Regions from separate parts of the Streptomyces sp. NPDC058052 genome, predicted to be linked through region 3. Evidence: riboswitches for the same ligand, from Rfam matches in the RefSeq annotation. Region 3 holds a riboswitch; each other region holds the start of a gene.
What was found. A riboswitch is a leader RNA that binds a small molecule or an ion and turns the genes downstream of it on or off. The one in region 3 is predicted to bind cyclic di-AMP.
Positions count from the first base shown of each region.

Region 1: linked by a shared signal. The riboswitch ahead of ACFVU3_RS30950 (M23 family metallopeptidase) and the one ahead of ACFVU3_RS06155 (peptidoglycan DD-metalloendopeptidase family protein) in region 3 are both predicted to bind cyclic di-AMP.
Region 2: linked by a shared signal. The riboswitch ahead of ACFVU3_RS27840 (M23 family metallopeptidase) and the one ahead of ACFVU3_RS06155 (peptidoglycan DD-metalloendopeptidase family protein) in region 3 are both predicted to bind cyclic di-AMP.
Region 4: linked by a shared signal. The riboswitch ahead of ACFVU3_RS08255 (transglycosylase family protein) and the one ahead of ACFVU3_RS06155 (peptidoglycan DD-metalloendopeptidase family protein) in region 3 are both predicted to bind cyclic di-AMP.

Region 1 covers NZ_JBHVRX010000029.1:60,969-66,542, forward strand. Annotated here, with positions in the region: gene ACFVU3_RS30940 (M16 family metallopeptidase) at 1-1,255, shown strand, start outside; gene ACFVU3_RS30945 (M16 family metallopeptidase) at 1,282-2,646, shown strand; cyclic di-AMP (ydaO/yuaA leader) riboswitch at 2,847-3,008, shown strand; gene ACFVU3_RS30950 (M23 family metallopeptidase) at 3,016-3,786, shown strand; gene ACFVU3_RS30955 (GntR family transcriptional regulator) at 3,980-4,663, shown strand; gene ACFVU3_RS30960 (HPr family phosphocarrier protein) at 4,868-5,149, opposite strand; gene ACFVU3_RS30965 (GNAT family N-acetyltransferase) at 5,354-5,574, shown strand, end outside.
Region 2 covers NZ_JBHVRX010000023.1:112,322-117,895, reverse strand. Annotated here, with positions in the region: gene ACFVU3_RS27850 (PrsW family intramembrane metalloprotease) at 1-879, shown strand, start outside; gene ACFVU3_RS27845 (aldo/keto reductase) at 889-1,839, opposite strand; gene ACFVU3_RS27840 (M23 family metallopeptidase) at 1,911-3,113, opposite strand; cyclic di-AMP (ydaO/yuaA leader) riboswitch at 3,125-3,276, opposite strand; gene ACFVU3_RS27835 (PP2C family protein-serine/threonine phosphatase) at 3,502-4,746, opposite strand; gene ACFVU3_RS27830 (MFS transporter) at 4,906-5,574, opposite strand, start outside.
Region 3 covers NZ_JBHVRX010000003.1:327,062-332,635, forward strand. Annotated here, with positions in the region: gene ACFVU3_RS06140 (STM4012 family radical SAM protein) at 1-1,014, shown strand, start outside; gene ACFVU3_RS06145 (STM4011 family radical SAM protein) at 1,023-1,889, shown strand; gene ACFVU3_RS06150 (SGNH/GDSL hydrolase family protein) at 1,876-2,679, opposite strand; gene ACFVU3_RS06155 (peptidoglycan DD-metalloendopeptidase family protein) at 2,840-3,823, opposite strand; cyclic di-AMP (ydaO/yuaA leader) riboswitch at 3,828-3,991, opposite strand; gene ACFVU3_RS06160 (tyrosine-protein phosphatase) at 4,380-5,201, shown strand; gene ACFVU3_RS06165 (DUF6126 family protein) at 5,260-5,424, opposite strand; gene ACFVU3_RS06170 (helix-turn-helix domain-containing protein) at 5,447-5,574, opposite strand, start outside.
Region 4 covers NZ_JBHVRX010000004.1:310,777-316,350, forward strand. Annotated here, with positions in the region: gene ACFVU3_RS08235 (exopolyphosphatase) at 1-746, opposite strand, end outside; gene ACFVU3_RS08240 (DUF501 domain-containing protein) at 743-1,282, opposite strand; gene ACFVU3_RS08245 (septum formation initiator family protein) at 1,317-1,787, opposite strand; gene eno (phosphopyruvate hydratase) at 1,890-3,176, opposite strand; gene ACFVU3_RS08255 (transglycosylase family protein) at 3,467-4,207, opposite strand; cyclic di-AMP (ydaO/yuaA leader) riboswitch at 4,212-4,386, opposite strand; gene ACFVU3_RS08260 (transglycosylase family protein) at 4,650-5,574, opposite strand, start outside.

The DNA of each region.
Region 1 (5,574 bases), on a different contig from region 3:
CCGCACGGGCCTCGCCCACCTCTTCGAGCACCTGATGTTCCAGGGCTCGAAGCAGGTGCACGGCAACGGGCACTTCGAGCTGGTGCAGGGCGCCGGCGGCTCGCTCAACGGCACGACCAGCTTCGAGCGCACCAACTACTTCGAGACCATGCCCGCCCACCAGCTGGAGCTCGCGCTCTGGCTGGAGGCCGACCGGATGGGCTCGCTGCTGGCCGCCCTCGACGACGAGTCGATGGAGAACCAGCGGGACGTCGTGAAGAACGAGCGCCGCCAGCGGTACGACAACGTGCCGTACGGCACCGCCTTCGAGAAGCTCACCGCGCTCGCGTACCCGGAGGGCCACCCGTACCACCACACCCCCATCGGCTCGATGGCGGATCTGGACGCGGCCACCCTGGAGGACGCGCGGGCCTTCTTCCGCACCTACTACGCGCCCAACAACGCGGTCCTGTCGGTCGTCGGCGACATCGACCCGGAGCAGACGCTCGCCTGGGTCGAGAAGTACTTCGGCTCCATCCCCGGCCACGACGGCAAGCCCGCCCCGCGCGACGGCGGCCTGCCGGAGGTCATCGGCGAGCAGCTGCGCGAGGTCGTCGTCGCCGAGGTCCCGGCCCGCGCCCTGATGGCCGCCTACCGGCTGCCCGAGGACGGCACGCGCGCGTGCGACGCCGCAGACCTCGCCCTCACCGTGCTCGGCGGCGGCGAGTCCTCCCGTCTGCACAACCGGCTGGTCCGCCGCGACCGCACCGCCGTCGCCGCCGGCTTCGGTCTGCTCCGGCTCGCCGGCGCCCCCTCGCTCGGCTGGCTGGACGTCAAGACGTCCGGCGGCGTCGAGGTCCCGGTCATCGAGGCGGCCGTGGACGAGGAGCTGGCCCGCTTCGCCGCGGAGGGACCGACCGCCGAGGAGATGGAGCGCGCCCAGGCCCAGCTGGAGCGCGAGTGGCTGGACCGGCTCGGCACGGTGGCCGGCCGCGCGGACGAACTGTGCCGGTTCGCCGTGCTGTTCGGCGACCCGCAGCTCGCCCTGACCGCCGTCGACCGCGTCCTCGGCATCACCGCCGACGAGGTGCGCGAGGTGGCCGCGGCCCGGCTCCGCCCCGACAATCGCGCGGTGCTGGTCTACGAGCCTGTAGAAAACGGCGCGAACGGCGCGAACGGCGCGAACGGCGCGAACAGCGCGACCGGCACGGCGGAGGCCGCCGGCGCCGCCGGCGCCACCGAGGACAGCGACGAGGAAGAGGGAGCGGAGAAGTGACGGACACCGCCGAGTCCCTGACCAGCATGGAGTTCCACCCGCGGCCGCAGGCCGGCGCGGCGAAGCCGTGGGCCTTCCCGGCCCCCGAGCGCGGCGCCCTGGACAACGGGCTGACCGTGCTGCGCTGCCACCGTCCCGGCCAGCAGGTCGTCGCCGTCGAGATCTTCGTCGACGCGCCGCTGGACGCCGAGCCCGAGGGCCTGGACGGCGTCGCCACCATCATGGCGCGCGCCCTCTCCGAGGGGACCACCGAGCGCGGCGCCGAGGAGTTCGCGGCCGAGCTGGAGCGCTGCGGCGCCACCCTCGACGCGCACGCGGACCACCCCGGTGTCCGGGTCTCCCTGGAGGTCCCGGTCTCCCGGCTCCCGAAGGCGCTCGGGCTGGTCTCCGAGGCCCTGACCTCCCCGGCCTTCGACGCCGACGAGATCAAGCGCCTGGTGGCCAACCGGCTCGACGAGATCCCGCACGAGACCGCCAACCCGGGCCGCCGGGCGGCCAAGCAGCTCTACAAGGAGCTCTTCCCGGACACCGTCCGGATGTCCCGGCCGCGCCAGGGCACCAAGGAGACCGTGGAGGCCATCGACGCCGCCGCCGTCCGCGCGTTCTACGACGCGTACCTGCGGCCCGCCGCCACCACCGCGGTCGTCGTCGGCGACCTCACCGGCGTCGACCTGGACGAGGTCCTCGCCGAGACCCTCGGCGGCTGGACCGGCAAGCCGGCCGCGCCGCGCCCGATGCCGCCGATCACGGCCGACGACACCGGACGGGTCGTCATCGTCGACCGCCCCGGGGCCGTCCAGACCCAGCTGCTCATCGGCCGGATCGGGCCGGACCGCCACGACGCCGTCTGGGCCGCGCAGGTCCTCGGCGTCTACTGCCTCGGCGGCACTCTGACGTCGCGTCTGGACGCGGTGCTGCGCGAGGAGAAGGGGTACACGTACGGCGTGCGCGCCTTCGGGCAGGTGCTCCGCTCGGACGGCGAGGGCCACGGCGCCTCGATGCTCGCCATCAGCGGTTCGGTCGACACCCCCAACACCGGTCCGGCCCTCGGCGACCTGTGGAAGGTGCTCCGCACCCTGGCGGAGGGCGGTCTGACCGACGCCGAGCGGGACGTCGCCGTGCAGAACCTGGTGGGCGTGGCCCCGCTCAAGTACGAGACGGCCGCGTCGGTGGCGGCGACCCTCTCCGACCAGGTCGAGCAGCACCTCCCGGACGACTACCAGGCCCGGCTGTACGCGCGGCTCGCCGAGACCGGCACGGTCGAGGCCACGGCCGCCGTCGTCAGCGCCTTCCCGGTGGACCGGCTCGTCACCGTCCTGGTGGGCGACGCCGCGCAGATCGAGGAGCCCGTGCGGGCCCTCGGCATCGGTGAGGTGACCGTGGTGAGCTGACGTCCCGTCGGCACCCGGCGGAGGTCTCCGATGTGACGACGCATCGGAGACCTCCGCTTTGTCCGTTATGGCACTAGAAAATGATCGTATGCCCTGTGGCATGTCTTACAAAAACACGTGTCTGTTTGGCGATCGACACCCGTCCGGCCTAGCGTCGGTGCGTCTGTCCGACCCACGCACGCGCCGCACCCGCGGCAACCGGACAGTCATCGCCGAGTCCCCGTCAGGCGCGAGCCTGGGGAGCCGGGGACCCACGCAGTCCCTGGGGTGAATCGGACGCCTTCGTCACGCGGAGGGGTCCGTAGGAGACCTTCCTGCTCCGAACCCGTCAGCTAACCCGGTAGGCGAGAAGGAAGGAAAGGAACCGTCTTGGCGTTCACCCGTGCCACCGGGAAGCACCGTGGTGCGAGCCGCATGGCTCGCCGCAGCGCCGGCATCGCCGGCGTGGCCGCCCTCGCCACCACCGGCGTCGTCGGCACCCTCGCCTCTCCGGCGCTCGCCGCCGACACGGACGACCGTTCCGCCGAGGACACCGGCCTCATCCAGGTGATCGCCGACGAGTCCATCGCCGACCAGATCAGCGCCCAGGTCGCCGTCCAGGAGCAGGAGGCCGTCGAGGCCGAGGCCCGGGCCAAGGTGCGCGCGGAGGCGAAGCGCAAGGCCGAGGCCCGCGCCCAGGAGATCCGCGAGGCCAAGGAGCGCGCCGCCCGTGAGGCCGAGCGCCGCCGCCTCGCCTCCTTCAACCTCCCGGTCGCCGGCTCGTACGTCTCCACCGGCTACAAGACCGGCGGTTCGCTCTGGTCCTCCGGCAGCCACTCCGGCGTCGACTTCCACGCGGCCTACGGCAGCTCGGTCGTCTCCGTCGGCTCCGGCACCGTCGTCGAGGCCGGCTGGGGCGGCGCGTACGGCAACAACATCGTGATCCGGATGAACGACGGCACGTACACCCAGTACGGGCACCTGTCGTCCATCGGCGTCTACGTCGGCCAGTCCGTCGAGCCCGGCCAGCAGATCGGCGTCTCCGGCTCGACCGGCAACTCGACCGGCCCCCACCTCCACTTCGAGGCCCGGGCGACCGCCGAGTACGGCTCCGACCTCAACCCCGTCGCGTACCTCCGCGCCCGCGGCGTCAGCCTCTGACCCGTCACCCCGCGTCGAAACGGCCCCGGCTCCCACGAGCCGGGGCCTTTTCGTCGCCCTTCGCCCATGACGACCGCTTCCGCGAACCGGACGAATTCCGAGGGGGCATCGGAATTTCCGGCGCGCTGCAATAGAGTCGCGGAGGAAGCGCCGCTCGAATTCGGTGCGCGCGGAGCGAAAGCGGAGGTCGGACATGCGGGTTCCCGCGCAATCGGTATGCACGGCGATCCGGGACGACATCGTCTCGGGGGTCTTCGAGCGCGGCAGCCGGCTCACCGAGGACCAGCTCGCCCGCCGCTACGGCGTCTCCCGCGTCCCGGTCCGCGAGGCGCTGCGCACCCTGGAGTCCGAGGGCTTCGTGGTCAGCCGGCGGCACGCGGGCGCCCAGGTCGCCGAACCCACCGAGCAGGAGGCGGCCGACCTCCTCGACGTACGGGCGCTGCTCGAACCGCTCGGCGCCGCCCGGGCCGCCCAGCGGCGCACCGACGCCCACCTCAAGGTGCTGCGCGGCCTGGTGAGGCTGGGGCAGGAGCGGGCCAGGCGGGGCCAGGGCGAGGATCTGCGGGCGCTCGGCGGCTGGTTCCACGAGACGCTCGCGCAGGCGTCCGGGAGCCCGGCGCTGACCGCGCTCCTCACCCAGCTGCGCCACAAGATCGCCTGGATGTACGTGGTGGACCAGCCGGACCGGCCGGTGGACGCCTGGGCCGAGCACGGGGCGATCGTGGACGCCATCGCGCGCGGGGACGCCGAGCGCGCCCGCGCGCTGACCGCCCTGCACGCCGAGCACACGCTTCCGCTGCACCGGCTGAAAAGGCCCGAGCGGGGCCGTGTGAGGGTTTCGCAACATGCCGTCAACACGGCGAGTGCCCGGAATTAACACGGGTGTCGTATACAAAGAATAGTAATTCCGGGGCCTTTTTCGTGCTGCCCGAAAAAGGAATGACGTGAGTCCGGGAATGCCGGAGACGCCTGTACCCGAAAATCCCGGACGTCCCTGTGCCCGGAAATGCCGGACGGCCCCGTCCGCCGGGAGGTCCGGGGGCGCGGCCGTCAGGGAAGGGCTGGGGTACGACCCGCCGGGTCAGACCGTCTCGGGGAGCTCGTCGAGACCCTCGGCGACGAGCTTGGCGAGGCGCTCCAGCGCGGCCTCGGCACCCTCGGCGTCCGAGGCGAGCACGATCTCCTCGCCGCCCTGCGCGCCCAGGCCGAGCACCGCGAGCATGGAGGCGGCGTTCACCGGGTTGCCGTCGGCCTTGGCGATGGTCACCGGGACACCGGAGGCCGTGGCGGCACGGACGAAGATGGAGGCGGGGCGGGCGTGCAGGCCCTCGGCCCAGCCGACGTTGACGCGGCGCTCAGCCATGGTGTTGCCCTTCGGGTCTTCAGCGGTTGTCTAGACCAGTCTCTCACGGGTCGCGGCGTGCTCGGGCCGACCTGGGTCCCGCGTCCGTGCGACGTTCGGCCCTCCTACCTTGCACGGGGTGCCGGGGGCGCGCGAGCCGTGTACCGCCGAGGAGTGGGCGCGCGAACGGTGCCGCCGTCGCACCCCGGTCGTAGGCTTTGCCCCATGCGGAGCGCGTCGGAGCAGGCGGACGGACCGGAGCGGGCGGGCGGGACGGGAGCGGGGGAGCACCCGGCCCCCGGGGAACACGCCTACCCCGACCACTGGGAGGCCGACGTCGTGCTGCGCGACGGCGGCACCGCGCGCGTCCGGCCCATCACCGCCGACGACGCCGGCCGGCTCGTCAGCTTCTACGAGCAGGTCTCGGACGAGTCGAAGTACTACCG
Region 2 (5,574 bases), on a different contig from region 3:
ATCGCCCCCGTGGTGGAGGAGTCCGCGAAGGCCGCCGCGATCCTGCTGCTCTTCCTCTTCCGGCGGCGGGACTTCCGGAGCCTGGTCGACGGGGTGGTGATCGCCGGTTTCACCGCGACCGGCTTCGCGTTCACCGAGAACATCCTCTATCTGGGCAACGCCTTCGGCGAGGACCAGGACCTCGGCGACGGCGGCATCGGCGCCGTGACGGCCGGCACCTTCTTCGTCCGGGTCGTGATGTCGCCGTTCGCGCACCCGCTCTTCACGGTGCTCACCGGCATCGGCTTCGGTCTGGCCGCGCTCGCCCCGCGCGGGAAGCGGCTGCGCCGGGTGCTGCTGCCGCTCGCCGGGCTGCTGCTCGCGATGGGCGTGCACGCGCTGTGGAACGGCTCGGCGACCTTCGGCGGGCCCCTCGCCTTCTACGCCGTGTACGGGGTCTTCATGGTCCCGGCCTTCGGGCTGCTGACCTGGCTCGCCGTGTGGAGCCGGCAGAAGGAGCTGCGTACGATCGCCGGGGTGCTGCCGGCGTACGCGGCGGCCGGCTGGCTCTCGCCGGAGGAGCCGCTGGCGCTGTCCTCGATGCGGGCCCGCCGCACCGCGCGGGCGGTGGCGGCCCGGACGTACGGCAAGGCGGGGGCGCGGACGGTCGGCGAGTACGAGTCCTTCGCCACGACCCTGGCCTTCCTGCGCGAGCGGGCCCGCCGGGGCACGGTCCCGGTGCCGGACTTCGCCGCGCGGGAGCAGGAGCTGCTGCACCACCTGTGGGAGCGCCGGGCGACGGCCTCGCCCGCGCTGTCGTACGCGGCGCGGGCCACCGGCCGGGTGTGGGTGCCGCCGCAGTACCTCGACTACGGCGGCTACAACCCGTACAAGGGCTGACGCCCGGGCTCAGACCTCGGACGCGGCCGTCAGGCGGGCCAGTTCGCCGTCGGTCAGCGTGAGGCCGGCGACCGCGACCAGCGCGGGCACCTGCTCGACCGTACGGGCCGAGGCGATCGGCGCGGCGACGGTGGGGCGGGAGGCGAGCCAGGCGAGGGCGACGGTGGCGGGCTCGGCGCCGTGGGCCTCGGCGACCTCGTCGAGGGCGGCGAGGACGGCCTGGCCGCGCGCGGTCTCCGCGAGCGCGGAGGCGCTGTGCGCGCGGACGCTCTCGACGGTCCGGCCGGGCCGGTACTTGCCGGTGAGGAAGCCGGAGGCGAGACCGTAGTAGGGGACGGCGGCGAGGCCGGTGTCGGCGGCGGCGTCGAGGAGCGGGCCCTCGTACTTCTCCCGCGCGACGAGGTTGTACTCGGGCTGGAGCGCCACGTACCGGGCGAGTCCCTCGGCCTCGGCGAAGTCGAGGGAGGCCCGCAGCCGCTCCGGGGAGATGTTGGAGGCGGCGACGGCCCGGACCTTGCCGTCCCTCACGAGCTGGTCGAGGGCGGTGACGATCTCCTCCACGGGCACCGACTCGTCGTCGAAGTGCGTGTAGTAGAGGTCGATGTAGTCGGTGCCGAGGCGGCGCAGGGACTCCTCCGCGCCGGCCTTGATGGTGGGGGCGGCGAGGCCCTTGAGGGGGGAGTGGGCGCCGACCTTGGTGGCGACAACGATGTCGGAGCGGTTGCCCCGGGCGGCCAGCCAGCGGCCGATGATCGTCTCGGACTCGCCGCCCGTGTTGCCCTCGACCCACTGCGAATAGACGTCGGCGGTGTCCACGAAGTTGCCGCCGGCGGCCGCGTAGGCGTCGAGGACGGCGAACGACCGCTCCTCGTCGGCGCTCCAGCCGAAGACGTTGCCGCCGAGGGCGAGCGGGAAGACCTGCAGGTCGGAGGTGCCCAGCGGGCGCAGAGGTGACGTCATGCAGCGATCAACTCCGTGCACCGCCGGGCGTATTCCGATAGGGGAGCCTGAACCCCTACCGGAAGGCGGGCTCAGACCGAAAGGCCCTTGGACCGCAGCCACTCGGCGGGGTCGATGCCCGAGCCGTCCGGGGTGTGGACCTCCAGGTGGAGGTGGGGGCCCGTGACGTTGCCGGTGGCGCCGACGCGGCCGATGGTCTCGCCGGTGGTGACGGTCTGGCCGGCGGCGACGGTCATCGAGGAGAGGTGGCAGTACCAGACCTCGGTGCCGTCCTCCAGCTCCAGGACGATCCGGTAGCCGTACGAGCCGGACCAGCCGGCCGACTTGATCGTGCCGCCGTGCACCGCCTTGAGCGGGGTGCCGGTGGGCGCGGCGAAGTCGAGGCCCGTGTGGTAGCCGGAGGACCACATCGAACCGGACTGCATGTAGGTGGAGGTCAGCGTGTACGAGGAGAGCGGCATGGAGTAGCTGGCGGCCAGCTTGGCGAGCCGCTCGGCCTCCGCCTTCTCGGCGGCGATCCGCTCGGCCTCGGCCTTCTCCGCGGCGATCCGCTCCGCCTCCGCCTTGGCCTTCGCCTCGGCCTCGGCCTTCGCGACGGCGTCCGCCCTGGCCTGGGCGTCCGCGGCGGCCTTCTCGGCGGCGGCCTTCTCGGCGGCCAGCTTCTCGGCGTCGGCGGCGGCCTGCTGCTGCTGTTCGGCCTGCTGCAGGATGCGGGCGCGCAGGGCCTCGCCCGCGTCGGCGGCGGAGGCGGTGCGCTCCTCGGCGGGGGCGCCGGCGGTGGTGTCGGCCGGGGCGGTGTACGTGATGGAGGTGAGCGGCTTCGCGGCCGCGCCGCCCGCGGCGACCGGGGCGGAGTCCTCGGTCCGGGAGCTCTCCTCGTCGCCGCCGGGCAGCAGGGCGCCGACGCCGGGGAGGTCGTGGGCGTCCGGCAGGCCGAGGTCCGGGAGGTCCGGGAGGGAGATCGCGACGGGGGGCTTCTCCTGCGCGGTGGCGAGGCCGCCCGCGCCGACGGCGGCGATGACGCCGACGCCGAGGACGGTGGAGGAGCGGGCGAAGTTGGAGCGCTGCTTCACGACCCGGTGCCGGCCGCCGGCGCGGCTCTCGGCGCGCAGGGAGCCCTCGGTCGGGTTCCACTCCCCGGGCGCGGGGGTGAAGGAGGCGGTTTCGTACGCGTACGTGCCCGACGCCGCGCCTGCCGGGTCGTCCGCTCCGACGGCACCCGGGCCGCCGAAGGGGTCGAAGGGGGCTCCGGGTACGGGGGTGTTGGACGCCACGGAGGCGCGCTCCTTTCCTTCCTTCTCGCCTACCGGGTTAGCTGACGGGTTCGGAGCAGGAAGGTCTCCTACGGGCGTGTTCGCACGGGGGATGTGCGAGGGGCCCGATTCACCCCAAGGGATGGTTCCCCGGTTCCCTTTCGGGATTCGGCACGTGCGCACGGAGCCGTCTCTTGCGACGGCTGGGACGACCGCGCTGCGTTATCGAACGTTAATAGACACGGCGGTCCGATTCCAAGCCGTTCCTCTTGATCATTCATTGAATTGACAGGGATTCGCCCGAATTGACCCCCCTTCAGTGAGGACCGGCCGGATCCTGGAAAACTGATGGTGTGTCAATTGTTATCGCTGTGACACCTCACGACCACGGACCGTGACCGGGCGTCCTTCAGGACGCCGGCCCGGGCGGCACCACCGGCATCGTCCGCCTCCGCTCGGGGGCCCCGGCCGCCGGACGGCTCACCGCGAGCAGCGCCATGTCGTCGGTCGAACCGCCGCCGGTGTGCCGCCGCACGTCGTCCACGAGCGCGTCCAGCAGCTCCTCCGGGCCCGGGAAGACCGCCCCCGCGAGCCGGGCCGCCGGATCGTAGAAGACGCCGTACGCGTCCCGCGCCTCCGACAGGCCGTCCGTGTAGAAGAGCAGCGTCGCGCCCGGCACGTACGGCCGCTCGTCGGCCCGGTCCGGCCAGACCGACAGCTCCCCCATCCCGAGCGGCAGCGCGGCCTCGGCCGGCTCGATCGTCTCCAGCCGCCCGTCCCCGTGCAGCAGGAGCGGCGGCGGGTGCCCCCGGTTCACGACCCGTACGACCCCGCCCTCGCGCGGGATCTCGGCGAGCACCGCCGTCGTGAACCCCTCGAAGGCGTCCAGCCCCTCGCGCCGGGTGCCCTCGCGCGTGAGCGCCCGTTCGAGCCGCTGCGCCACCCCCTCCAGGGCCGCCTCCTGCTCTGCCGCCTCCCGGAAGGCGCCGATGACGACGGCCACCGCCTCCACCGCGTCCATCCCCTTGCCCCGCACGTCCCCGACCACGAGCCGCACCCCGTGCGGGGTGTCCTGCACCGCGAACAGGTCGCCGCCGATGAACGCGTCCGCCTGCGCCGCCTCGTACCGGGCCGCGCACTGGAGCCCCGCGATCCGCTCCGCCGGCATCGGCAGCACCGCCCGCTGCGCCGCCTCCGCGATCACCCGCGCCGACGCCAGCCGCTCCCCGCTGCGCCGCACCACCAGGTTGATCAGCATCGCCAGCGCGGAGACCGTCACCACGGTCAGGGTCTCGGTGAGCGAGGACGCGTCGGAGAGCGTGTCGTTGTACGCGTGCAGCCCGATCGAGGCCAGGATCGCCGCGAGCCCGGTCAGCAGCGTCGTGAGCCGGGAGAAGAACGGGGCGGCGACCAGCGGGGCGGCGGAGAAGAGCGGTGCCGCCGTGTACGAGGGCGGGGTGGAGACGTCGAAGACCACCCCGCCGGCGATGATCAGCGGCGGCAGCGCCCGCAGGAACCTCCGGGTGGCCCCGAAGGGGACGCCCGGAGGCGGCTCGCCGCCGTACGGCCCCCGGGGCGCGCCGGACCGGGCGGCACGGCGACCGGGCGCCTCGCCCCGCCGCCCACCGCCCGCCGCTCCCCGAGGGTGCGTCACCTGAGTACTCCTGACCGGTCGCCGGCCCGCCGCCGGGCCCGGCGCCGCGCACCCTCCCAGGGTCCCCGCGACGGCTCCCGGGTGCGACCGGCGGAGGGCCGACCGGCGTACCCCGGCGGGACGACCCGGCGGGGCGCGGTACGCCGGCCCCCGGGCGCCCTACCCGGCCCGCCGCTCCGTCCCGGCCTCCTCCCCGGTCCGCACGGCCTCCCCGGTCCGCACGGCCTCCTCCTCCGCCTTCGTCGCCTCCTCCGCCGTCCGCAGCCGGCCTCCCCGCCCCAGCAGCGCGACCGCCGCCGCGCAGGCCAGGCCGACGCCGCAGAGCGCGAGCCACGGCACGGCCGTCGACCCCGTCACGTCGAGCAGCACGCCCGTGCCGAGGTTCCCGAGCGTGATGCCGATCCCGCACACCGTGTTGTAGAGCCCGTAGTGGGTGGCCACCCAGCGCCCCCGGGAGAGCGCGACGACGGTGTCCATCTCGTACGGGTAGAGCACCGCGTTCGCCACCGCGAGGACCGCCGCGCACAGCAGCAGCGCCGGCGCGCCCCGGCCGAGCGCGGCCGGCAGCAGGAAGGCGCCGCCCATCAGCGCCAGGCCGAGGACGAGGCTCCGCTCGCGGGAGAGCCGGGCCGCGCACCAGGCGGTGATCCGCAGCTGTCCGGCGAGCGCGACGAGCGCGGAGACGACGAAGAGCGCGGTCGTCACGCCGCTGCCGCCCGCCGCGAGCGGCAGCGCCAGGTAGACCTGGAAGGAGAGGACGTACGAGCCGGTCATGGCGAGTGAGAAGAGCCAGAAGACGCGGTTGCCGAGGACGGTGCGGAACTGGCC
Region 3 (5,574 bases):
CCCACCTTCCTGACCGCCGCCGAGCTGGAGCGGCTCTGCGACATCGCCGAGCACCGCATGGGGGCGGACCTGCGGGCGGTGCCCCTCTCGGTCGAGACCTCGCCGGCCACCGCCACCGCCGACCGGCTCGCGGTCCTCGCCGGGCGGGGCGCCACCCGGCTCAGCATCGGGGTGCAGAGCTTCGTGGACGCCGAGGCGCGGGCGGCGGTCCGGCCGCAGCGGCGCGCCGACGTGGAGGCGGCGCTCGGCCGGATCCGGGACACCGGGGTGCCGGTGCTCAACATCGACCTCATCTACGGCATCGACGGGCAGACCGAGGAGTCCTGGCGGTACTCGCTGGACGCGGCGCTGGCCTGGCGCCCCGAGGAGCTGTACCTGTACCCGCTGTACGTGCGGCCGCTGACCGGGCTCGGCCGCTCGGGTCCGGCCGAGTCGGACCGGGCGTGGGACGAGCGGCGGCTGCGGCTCTACCGGCGCGGCCGGGACCACCTCCTGTCGCACGGCTACGAGCAGGTGTCGATGCGGATGTTCCGGCGGGCGGACACGGGCCCGTCGGGGCCGGAGGACCACGCCTGCCAGACGGACGGCATGATCGGCCTGGGGTGCGGTGCCCGGTCGTACACCTCGGCGCTGCACTACTCCTTCGACTACGCGGTGGACATGCGGGAGATCCGCTCGATCATCGACGCGTACACGGAGTCCGGGGACTTCTCGCGGGCCCAGGTGGGCCGGTGGGTGGACGGGGCGGAGGCGCGGCGCCGCCACCTCCTCCAGTCGCTGCTCCAGGCGGAGGGCATGGAGCTCGCCGGCTACGAGGAACGGTTCGGGTCGGGGGCGTACGAGGACTTCGGTCCGGAGCTGGAGCGGTTCGCCGGGTACGGGTGGCTGGACGGGTCGGCGCCGGACGGGCTGCTGCGGCTGTCGGCGGAGGGGCTCGCGCACTCGGACGGGCTCGGCCCGGAGCTGTTCTCCCCCGCCGTGCGGGCCGCGATGGCCGCGTACGAGCCGAAGTAGGGGCGGGCATGGACCTGACGCTGCTGTACCGGGGGCCGCTCGCCTCCTGCGACTACGACTGCCCGTACTGCCCGTTCGCCAAGCGGCGGGACAGTCCGGAGACGCTGCGGGCGGACCGGGCGGCGCTGGAGCGGTTCACCGGCTGGGCGGCCGGGCGGACCGGGGACCGGCTGCGGATCCTCTTCACGCCGTGGGGCGAGAGCCTGGTGCGTTCCTGGTACCGGCGGGCGATGGTGGAGCTGTCGCGGCTCCCGCACGTGGAGCGGGTGGCGATCCAGACCAATCTGAGCTGCCGGACCTCGTGGCTCGACGAGGCCGACCTCGGGTCGCTGGCCCTGTGGTGCACCTACCACCCGGGCCAGACCCCGTACGACCGCTTCCTCGGCAAGGCTCTGGACCTGGCGGCGCGGGGCGTCCGCTTCAGCGTGGGCGTGGTGGGTCTGCCCGAGCACCACGGGGAGGCGCTGCGGCTGCGGGCCGCGCTGCCGGACCACGTCTACCTGTGGGTGAACGCCGCCGAGGGGCACACGTACACCGACGCGGAGGCGGCGGCGTGGACGGGGATCGACCCGCTCTTCCCGTACAGCCGGCGTCCGCACCGCTCGGCGGGGCTGCCCTGCCGGACGGGCGAGTCGGTGGTGTCGGTGGACGGCGACGGGACGGTGCGCCGCTGCCACTTCGTCCGGGCCGAGCTGGGCAATCTGTACGACGGCTCGTACCGTGCCGCGCTGCGGCCCCGGGCCTGCCCCCTCGCCGTCTGCGACTGCCACATCGGCTACGTCCACCTGGAGACGCTGCCGCTGTACGACGTCTTCGCCGGCGGGGTCCTGGAGCGGATCCCCGCCGGCGCGCGTCCGGGTCCTACAGGGGCATGAGGTCGGGGCGCTTGGCCTCGACGTGGTCGCCGGAGCTCTCGCCGCGCAGCCGGCGCCCGATCCACGGCACCAGGTACTCGCGCGCCCAGTGGATGTCGTCCCTGCGGACCTCCAGCGGGCCCCGGGCGGGCAGCGGCGGCCACTCCTGGTCGGGGTCGGCCGGGACCGGCAGGCCCAGGACCTGGGCGGCGCGCAGCGCGACCCGGGTGTGCCCCTCGGGCGAGAGGTGCAGCCGGTCGTCGTCCCAGGCGCGCCGGTCCTGGACGGACCGCAGCGACCACAGGTCGAGGACCGGGCAGTCGTAGCGGTCGGCGATGGCCCGGACGTGGGCCGTGTACGTGGCGATCTTGCCGCGCAGGTGCTTGAGCACGGGCACGTCGCGGGTGTCGAAGCCGGTGGTCACCATGACGGTGCCGACGGCGGAGGTGAGGTCCCGGACGGCCCGCTCGAAGCGCTCGGCGACGTCGTCGGGGTCGGTGCCGGGGCGGATGATGTCGTTGCCGCCCGCGCAGAAGGTCACCAGGTCGGGGGCGAGCTCCTTCGCGCGGGGCACCTGCTCGGCCACGATCTGGTCGAGGAGACGCCCGCGGACCGCCAGGTTGGCGTAGCGGAAGTCCTCGGGGTCCGGCCGCTGGTCGGCGAGGAGCACGGCGAAGCGGTCCGCCCAGCCGACGTAGGTCCCGTCGGGCCCGGGGTCCCCGACGCCCTCGGTGAAGCTGTCACCGATCGCCGCGTACGACCCGAATGAACCGAACGCGTTCTTGTCTGTTTCTCTCGAATCGTCTGCCACGGCAGCACATCCTTCCGTTTCGGATGTGACCTACGCGACCGTAAGGAGGGGTTGACGGCGGGTGATATATGCCACCGATAAAGAATTTGCCAAGCCGGAATAGGCGAAGGCCCGGCACCAGGGGTGCCGGGCCTTCGTCGCGGCCGATGGGCCGGACGGGTCAGATCGAGACGCCGTGCTGGCGCAGGTAGGCCAGCGGGTCGATGTCCGCGCCGTAGCTCGGCGAGGTGCGGATCTCGAAGTGCAGGTGCGGGCCGGTGGAGTTGCCCGTGGAGCCGGAGAGGCCGATCTGCTGGCCGCCGCTCACCGACTGGCCCGCGGAGACGGACAGGGAGGAGAGGTGGGCGTACTGCGAGTAGTTGCCGTCGGCGTGCTGGATGACGACCTCGTTGCCGTAGGCGCCGCTCCAGCCGGCGGAGACGACCGTGCCGGCGCCGACGGCGCGGACGGTGGTGCCGGAGGAGGCGATGAAGTCGGCACCGGTGTGGTAGCCGGAGGACCACATGGAGCCGGAGGCGCGGTACGGGGTGGAGACGCCGCCGGAGACGGGGGCGACCCAGCCGGAGGAGGTGGCCTGCGCGGAGGAGCCGGAGGACTGGGCGGCGGCCGGGGCGGTGGCGCGGTCGGCGGAGCGCGAGGCGCGGGTCTGCTCGCCGGCGGACTGGGACTTCTGGACGGCCTTGCGCTCGGCCTTCGGGGCGGCCTTGGCGGCCTTCGGGGCGGCCTTGGCGGCGGGCTTCGGGGCGGCGGCCTCGGCGGTGTTCTTGGCGCCGAGGGTGAGCTTCATGCCCGGGAGGATCAGCGAGGGGTTCTCGCCGACGACCTGGCGGTTGTCGGAGTAGAGCTTCTGCCAGCCGCCGGCGACGTTCTGCTCGACGGCGATCTTGGACAGGTAGTCGCCGGCGACGACGGAGTACGTCTTCGGGGCGGCGGCCTGGGCGGCCGGCGCGGCGGCGGCCTGGGTCTGAGCGGCGGCGCTCACGACGGTGGCGGAGACGGCGGCCGGGGCCGCCTGCTCGGCGGCGTGGGCTCCGGTGGCGCCGATGAGCGGCAGGGCGACGACGACGCCGCCGGTGCCGGCGGCGACCAGGCCACGGGTGATCAGGGTGGACTTCTGGCGGCGGTGCTTACCGTTCGCGGGCATGGCGAATTCCTCTCCGGCGCCTGCGAGGTGAGCTGTCGGGTTCGGACTGGAGATGCCCGGCCGCGTTTCTCACGCGGCTTCACCCCGAGCCGTCCTGCATCGCGGGACCGGCGTACTTCCTTGGGTCCCCCGCTCCTGCCACGCGATGGGATGGGGTCGAATTCCGGGCGGTGGCAGGATTCGGCGGTCCGACCGGATTGACGGCGACGCTAGACGAGCGGGGTCGGCACGAACAAGCCGGTGAATTCGACGGGCATTCCGGGGCGATCTTCGGGCCCGGAATTCCGGTCACCCTCCGTCGATGACGGTCCCTCGATTCCCTTTCCGGAAAGGGTGATTGGACCGGGCGGTCGGCCACGATCCGTCACCTCTATGACCCTGCTCACGCACCGGATTCCATCTCCCCCTCAACCAGGGCGTGTTACCCCAAGCGTCATGAATATGGACAGATCGCCCATTACCGACCAGGGGGGTGCGCCACGACCCGCGCGCCGGGATGATTGCGGGGGGAACCGATCTCGTCCGGTCCCGCGAACGCCTACCCCCAGGAGCATCCGTGACGCAGCAGTTGCCGCAGGTCCAGCCCCTCGAACCCGGCGAGCCCGAGCTCGCGGAGGTCCGCAACTTCCGGGACGTGGGCGGCCTGCCGACGACGGACGGACGCGCGGTCCGGCCCGGCACCCTCTTCCGCAGCGGCCACCTCGCCGACGCCACCGAGTCCGACGCGGCCTTCCTCGACGGCCTCGGCCTGCACACGATCTTCGACTTCCGCAACGCCGCCGACGCCAAGGTGGAGGGGCCGGACGTCGAGCTGCCCGGCGTACGGAACGTGAACATACCCCTGAGCGACCCGGCCGACGGCAAGGAGTTCTGGCGGATGGTCCGCGAGGGCGACCTCGTCACGCTGCGGGACCTGCTGGGCGACGGCAAGGCCGCGGAGCGGATGACGTCCTCGTACCGCCGGATGATCGTGGAGCGGACCGCCGAGCACAGCCGGGTCCTGCACTCCCTCGCCGAGGACTCCGTCCCGGCCCTGATGCACTGCGCGGCCGGCAAGGACCGCGCCGGGCTCTCGATCGCCATCACCCTGCTCGCGCTGGGTGTGGAGCGCGCGGCGATCGAGGCCGACTACGTGAAGTCCGACGCGCCGCACCGCCGCTACAAGGTGCGCCGCAGCTCCACCGCCCGGGACGCGATGGCGCCCGAGGTGATGGAGCTGCTGAGCCCGCTCTTCGACGCGCGGGTGGAGTACCTCCGGGCCGCCTTCGAGACGATCGACACGACCTGGGGCTCCGTGGACGCCTACCTCGCGGAGGGCCTGAAGCTGGCGCCCGAGACCCGCGAGCGGCTGCGGGAACGGTTCCTCACGGAGGCGTGAGCCACCACCCCGGGGGACCGGCCGGGCTCAGCCCGCACCCGGTCCGCCGGACCGGGCCCTACTGGTTCTGCCCGCCGAGCATGAAGAGCAGGTAGAGGAAGCCGGCGAAGAGGTGACCGGCGATCAGGTACGCGAAGAGGCGGAGCACCAGCCCCTTGGGGAACTTGCCCTCACCGCGCTCCTCGCCGGTGACCGGGGCGGAATTAACTGACTTGTCGGACATGTCGACCAACCCTTCGGGGGGCTCAGCGGGGGTGCGGGGCGCCGCCGCCCAGGCACATCTCGGCGGCGGGGCTCTGCAGGAGCGTGTGGACGAACAGCACCTCGGCGCCGGCGCGGCCGGCCGCGCCGATCCGGTGCGGGGTGAGCGAGT
Region 4 (5,574 bases), on a different contig from region 3:
GCGAGCAGCCGTCCGGCGATCTCGGCGACCTGCGCGGCGGGGATCCGGGCGTGGTGGATCTTCTCGGAGTCGTACCCCGGCAGGCCGAGGGCGATGGCGGCGATGGTGGTGACCGAGCCGGCCAGGCCGACGAGGGTGCCGGCCGTGTCGAGCGGCACGGTCTCGGCGGCGAGGTCGAGGGCGGCGCGCACGTCGGCGCGGATCGCCTCGGCCTCCTCGGCGGTCGGCGGGTCGTGCCGGACGTGCCGCTCGGTGAGCCGGACGCAGCCGATGTCGACGGAGCGGGCGGCCTCGACGTGCCGGTCGCCGGTGACGAACTCGGTGGAGCCGCCGCCGATGTCCACGACGAGGTACGTCTCCGAGTCCGGCAGCTCGCCGGTGGCACCGGTGAAGGAGAACTCGGCCTCCTGGTCGCCGGTGATCACCTCGGGCTCGACGCCCAGGATCTCCACGACCCCGTCGACGAACTCCTGCCGGTTCTCGGCGTCGCGGGAGGCGGAGGTGGCGACGAAGCGGATCCGCTCGGCGCCGAACTCCTCGATGACGGCGGCGTACTCGCGGCAGGCGGCGAAGGTCCGCTCCAGCGCCTCGGGAGCGAGGCGGCCGGTCCGGTCCACGCCCTGCCCGAGCCGGACGACCAGCATCCGGCGGTCCAGCTCGACGAGGTGGCCCGTCTCCGGGTCGACGTCGGCGACGAGGAGGCGGATGGAGTTGGTGCCGCAGTCGATTCCGGCGACCCGGGTCATTCCGCGGGCTCCTTCTCGTCCGCGCAGGGGGTGACGCACGGGCCCTTGGCCCACCACTCGGGGAGCATCGCGAGGGCCTCGTCGCCGAAGGGGTTCACGCCCGGGCCGGCGACCAGCGAGTGGCCGACGAGGACGTGCAGGCACTTCACGCGGTCGGGCATGCCGCCGGCGCTGGGGAAGCCCTCCAGGACCTCGATGGCGTCCCGGCGGGCGAGGTAGTCCTCGTGCGCGGCGCGGTAGGCGGCGGCGAGCTCCGGGTCGGTGGCGAGCCGGGCCTGCATCTCCTTCATGACCCCGTTGGCCTCCAGGGTGCCGATGGCCGAGGCCGCCCGGGGGCAGGTGAGGTAGTACGTGGTCGGGAAGGGGGTGCCGTCGGGCAGCCGCGGCGCGGTCTCGACGACGTCCGGGTTGCCGCAGGGGCAGCGGTGCGCGATGGCGCGCAGGCCGCGGGGCGGCCGTCCGAGCTGCGCCTCGAAGGCGGCGACGTCCGCCTCGGTGGGCTCGGTGCGTTCGGTCTGCGGAGGGGGCGTTTCCATGTCTGCCTTGCTCGTGGGGTCGTGTCGGGCGTCGTCAGGGACGGTCGGCGTGGTCCACGCCGTCCCACAGGTTGTCGTACCAGGGGCGGTCGGCCGTGCCCTGGTCGGCGCGGGGGCGGTCGGCCGCCCCGGGGTCGTTCACGGTGAAGCCGGTCTCGCCGGGGAGCACGTAGTGGAGGTGCTCGCGGGCGAGGCGGCGGACGTAGGCGGGGTCCTGGAGGCGGGCCTTCTCGTCCCGCAGCTCCTCGACCCGCCGGGCGGCCTCGGCGGCCTTGCGCTCCTGTTCGGCGATCTCGCCCTGCTGGGAGACGTAGCTCCGTATCGGGTAGGCGAGGGCGACGACGAGGGAGCAGACGACGAGGGCGAGGAAGGCGGCGCGGCCGGTGAGCCGGGAGCGCCGGGCCTGGCGCCGGGTCTGGGAGCGGTAGACACGGGCGGCGGTCTGCTCGCCGAGCAGCCTGATCCGGGTCGCGGTGGAGAACCGGTCCCGGTCCTTCACGGCCATGTCGTGTCGCCTCCCCTGTCTCCGGTGTCCCTCAAACGTGCGTCCCCGCACACGGTACGGGACCGGGTGCGGGGACGGACGGAACTACGGTGCCGGGCAGGTTCAGCCCTTGAAGCGCGGGAAGGCGCTGCGGCCGGCGTAGACGGCGGCGTCGTCGAGGATCTCCTCGATGCGCAGCAGCTGGTTGTACTTGGCGACGCGCTCGGAGCGGGCCGGGGCGCCGGTCTTGATCTGGCCGCAGTTGGTGGCGACGGCGAGGTCGGCGATGGTGACGTCCTCGGTCTCGCCGGAGCGGTGGGACATCATGCACTTGAAGCCGTTGCGCTGGGCGAGCTCGACGGCGTCGAGGGTCTCGGTCAGCGAGCCGATCTGGTTGACCTTCACCAGGAGGGCGTTGGCGGACTTCTCCTCGATGCCGCGGGCCAGGCGCTCGGGGTTGGTGACGAAGAGGTCGTCGCCGACGAGCTGGACCTTGTCGCCGAGGCGCTCGGTGATGACGTTCCAGCCGGCCCAGTCGTCCTCGAACAGCGGGTCCTCGATGGAGACGAGCGGGTACGAGGAGACGAGCTCCTCGTAGTACTCGGTCATCTCGGCGGCGGAGCGCTCCTTGCCCTCGAAGAGGTACTTGCCGTCCTTGTAGAACTCGGAGGCGGCGACGTCCAGGGCGAGGGCGACGTCCTTGCCGGGCACGTAGCCGGCCTGCTTGACGGCCTCCAGGATGAGGTCGAGCGCCTCGCGGTTGGAGCCGAGGTTCGGGGCGAAGCCGCCCTCGTCGCCGAGGCCGGTGGAGAGGCCCTTGGCCTTCAGGACGGACTTGAGGGTGTGGTAGACCTCGGTGCCCCAGCGGAGGGCCTCGGAGAAGGACTCCGCGCCGATCGGGGCGATCATGAACTCCTGGATGTCGACGTTGGAGTCGGCGTGCGACCCACCGTTGAGGATGTTCATCATCGGAACGGGCAGCAGGTGCGCGTTCGGGCCGCCGAGGTAGCGGAAGAGGGGGAGGTCGCTGGCCTCGGAGGCGGCGTGCGCGACGGCGAGGGAGACGCCGAGGATGGCGTTGGCGCCGAGCGACGACTTGTCCGGGGTGGCGTCCAGGTCGAACATGGCCTGGTCGATCAGGCGCTGCTCGGTGGCGTCGTAGCCGACGAGCTCCGGGCCGATCTGCTCGATGACGGCGAGGACGGCCTTCTCGACACCCTTGCCGAGGTAGCGGTTCTGGTCACCGTCGCGGAGCTCCAGGGCCTCGAACGCACCGGTGGAGGCACCGGACGGAACGGCAGCACGGCCGGTGCTGCCGTCGTCGAGGCCGACCTCGACCTCGACCGTGGGGTTGCCTCGGGAGTCCAGGATTTCCCGGGCTACGACGACGTCGATGGACGGCACGAGCATCTCCTTCTGGGATGTGACGCTAGGTGTGGCGCATGGGTCGCAAGGTCTCGTTCGCCTTGCGACATGAGCCTAACCGGCTCCGGCGCTCCGGCCAGCCGACCGCCCGTCCCCTGGGACGAAAAAGGGCCCAAGAGCACGCATCGAAGGACGAAAGCCCCGGGATCTACTGGACAGTAACGGCAGAACCCCGGTCCCGGGCCCACGGGGGAAGGGGGCTCGGGACCGGGGTGGTCACCGCGGGAGGGTCGCAGGGCACCGGTGAGCCGCCGGACTCACGGGTGCCGCGGGGCTCACTTCAGGTGGAGCTGCTGGCCCGGGTAGATCAGGTCGGCGTTCTCGACGACGTCCTTGTTGAGCTCGAAGAGCTTCGCCCAGCCGCCCTCGACGCCCTGCGCCGCGGCGATCTTGCTGAGGGTGTCGCCGGCCGTGACCTTGTACTCGCCGTCGCCCTTCTTGACCTTCTTGCCGGTCGGGGTGGTGACGGTCTTCTTGGCGGCGGCCTGCGGGGCGGCCTGGGCGGCGGTCCGCTTCGGGGCCTGGCGCTGCTCGCTGCGGTTGGCGGGCTGCTCGGCGGAGCGCTTCGGGGCGCTCTGCTGCGGGGCGCTCTGCTGGGTGCTCTGCTGCTGCGGAGCGGCCTCGGCGGAGCCGCCGTCGTACGAGGCGCCGGAGAGGCCCACGCCACAGCTCGGCCACGCGCCCTTGCCCTGGCCCGCGAGGACCTTCTCGGCGATGGCGATCTGCTGCGACTTGCTGGCCTGGTCGGCGGTGGAGGCGTAGGCGGTGCCGCCGTACGCGGCCCAGGTGGAGGCCGAGAACTGGAGGCCGCCGTAGTAGCCGTTGCCGGTGTTGATGGACCAGTTGCCGCCGGACTCGCACTGGGCGACGCGGTCCCACTCGGAGGCGGTGGCGGCCGAGGCGGTGCCGGCGGCCATCAGCGGGGCGGCGACGGCCGCACCGGTGACGCCGACGAGGGCGACGACGCGAGTGGCCTTGGAGGGACGACGACGCTTGCCCGTGCCGGAGAACAGCATGGAGATTCCTCTTCACCGACGCCTGTGAGGTGAGCTGTCGGGTTCGGGCTTGAAGAGTGCGCCCGGCCGCGTGTCCTTGCACGCGGCTTCACCCCAAGCCGGTCGATCGGCCGTCTCTCGACGGCCGGGACCGGCGCAAACCTTGGGTCCCCCACTCCTGCCTACGGCGCTTTCGCGACGACATTCCCGGCGGCCGACGGCAGGACTCGGCGTTTCGGTCGACGGGGCCCGCGGTGGCGAGCGGTGTCGACCGTAGACACACACCCGCTTGAAGTTCAAAGGGCCTTACGACGGACAAATCGCCCTTACTTGCATCCCGTCAGACCTCGTTTGCGCAGGTGAGAGCTGACGGGAGCAAAGTTTGCGGACGTGACACGCCAGTTGGGGCGAAGAGACCCATGTCTCACTTTCCCAAAAGCGGACATAAAGCCCTGAAACGGCCTCACTTCTCCGATGAAGGGACCGTCAGCTCAAGGCTCTGACCAGGGAGGATGAGATCCGGATCGATGCCGACCGTCTGGCGGTTGGCGTCGTAGAGGGCGTCCCAGCCGCCGGGGAGGTCGTTCTCCTGCGCAATCTCCGACAGGCTGTCACCCGGGCGCACGGTGTAAGCGTCGCTTGCGTCCGAGTTGACGGGGGTTGAGGTGACCTTGTCCGAAGCTGCGGCATGACGTCCGGAATCCTGCTCCGTGTCCGTCTTGTCGCTTTCCTCCGGTGCGGCCTCGCCCCGGTGCTTGCCCGTCCCGGGCGTGTCCGACGACACGTCAGACCCGTCCGCACCGGGGGTCACCGGGGTGCCGGGCGCCACGGGCGTCTCCGAGGCGTCCGGCGGCGTGCCCGGGGTGCCGGGCGTGCCCGGCGCGACCGGGGTGCCCGTGGAGGCGTCCGGGGCGTCCGGGGCGGTGTCGGCGGGCACGTCCGGGGTGACGGCGGACGGCGGCGGCGTGACGGTGCCCGCGGAGGGCGGCGTGGCGGGCGTGGCGGAGCCGGCGGGCGTCGTGGGGGCGGCCGGCGTCGCCGGGGCGGTGACGGCCTCCTTCTTCTCCGCGGCCTTCTCCTCCTTCTCCCCCACCCCGGGCGCCTTCGCGGGCGCGGTGGGGGCGGAGGCGGACGAGCCGCCGGTCCAGTTCGACTCGGGGGCCACGCCGCCCTCGTCCTCCTCCTGGACGGCGGGGCCCGGCTGGACGCCGGTGGCCCTGCCGTCGTTCGTCAGACCGGCGATGGGGGCGCAGGTGGCCCAGTCGGTGCTGCCGGAGGAGAGCGCCTTGTCGGCGACGGCGATCTGCTGCGCGCGGCTGGCGAGGTCGGGGCTGGGGGCGTAGGCGAGTCCGCCGTGCCGCTCCCACGCCTCCTGGGTCATCTGGAGG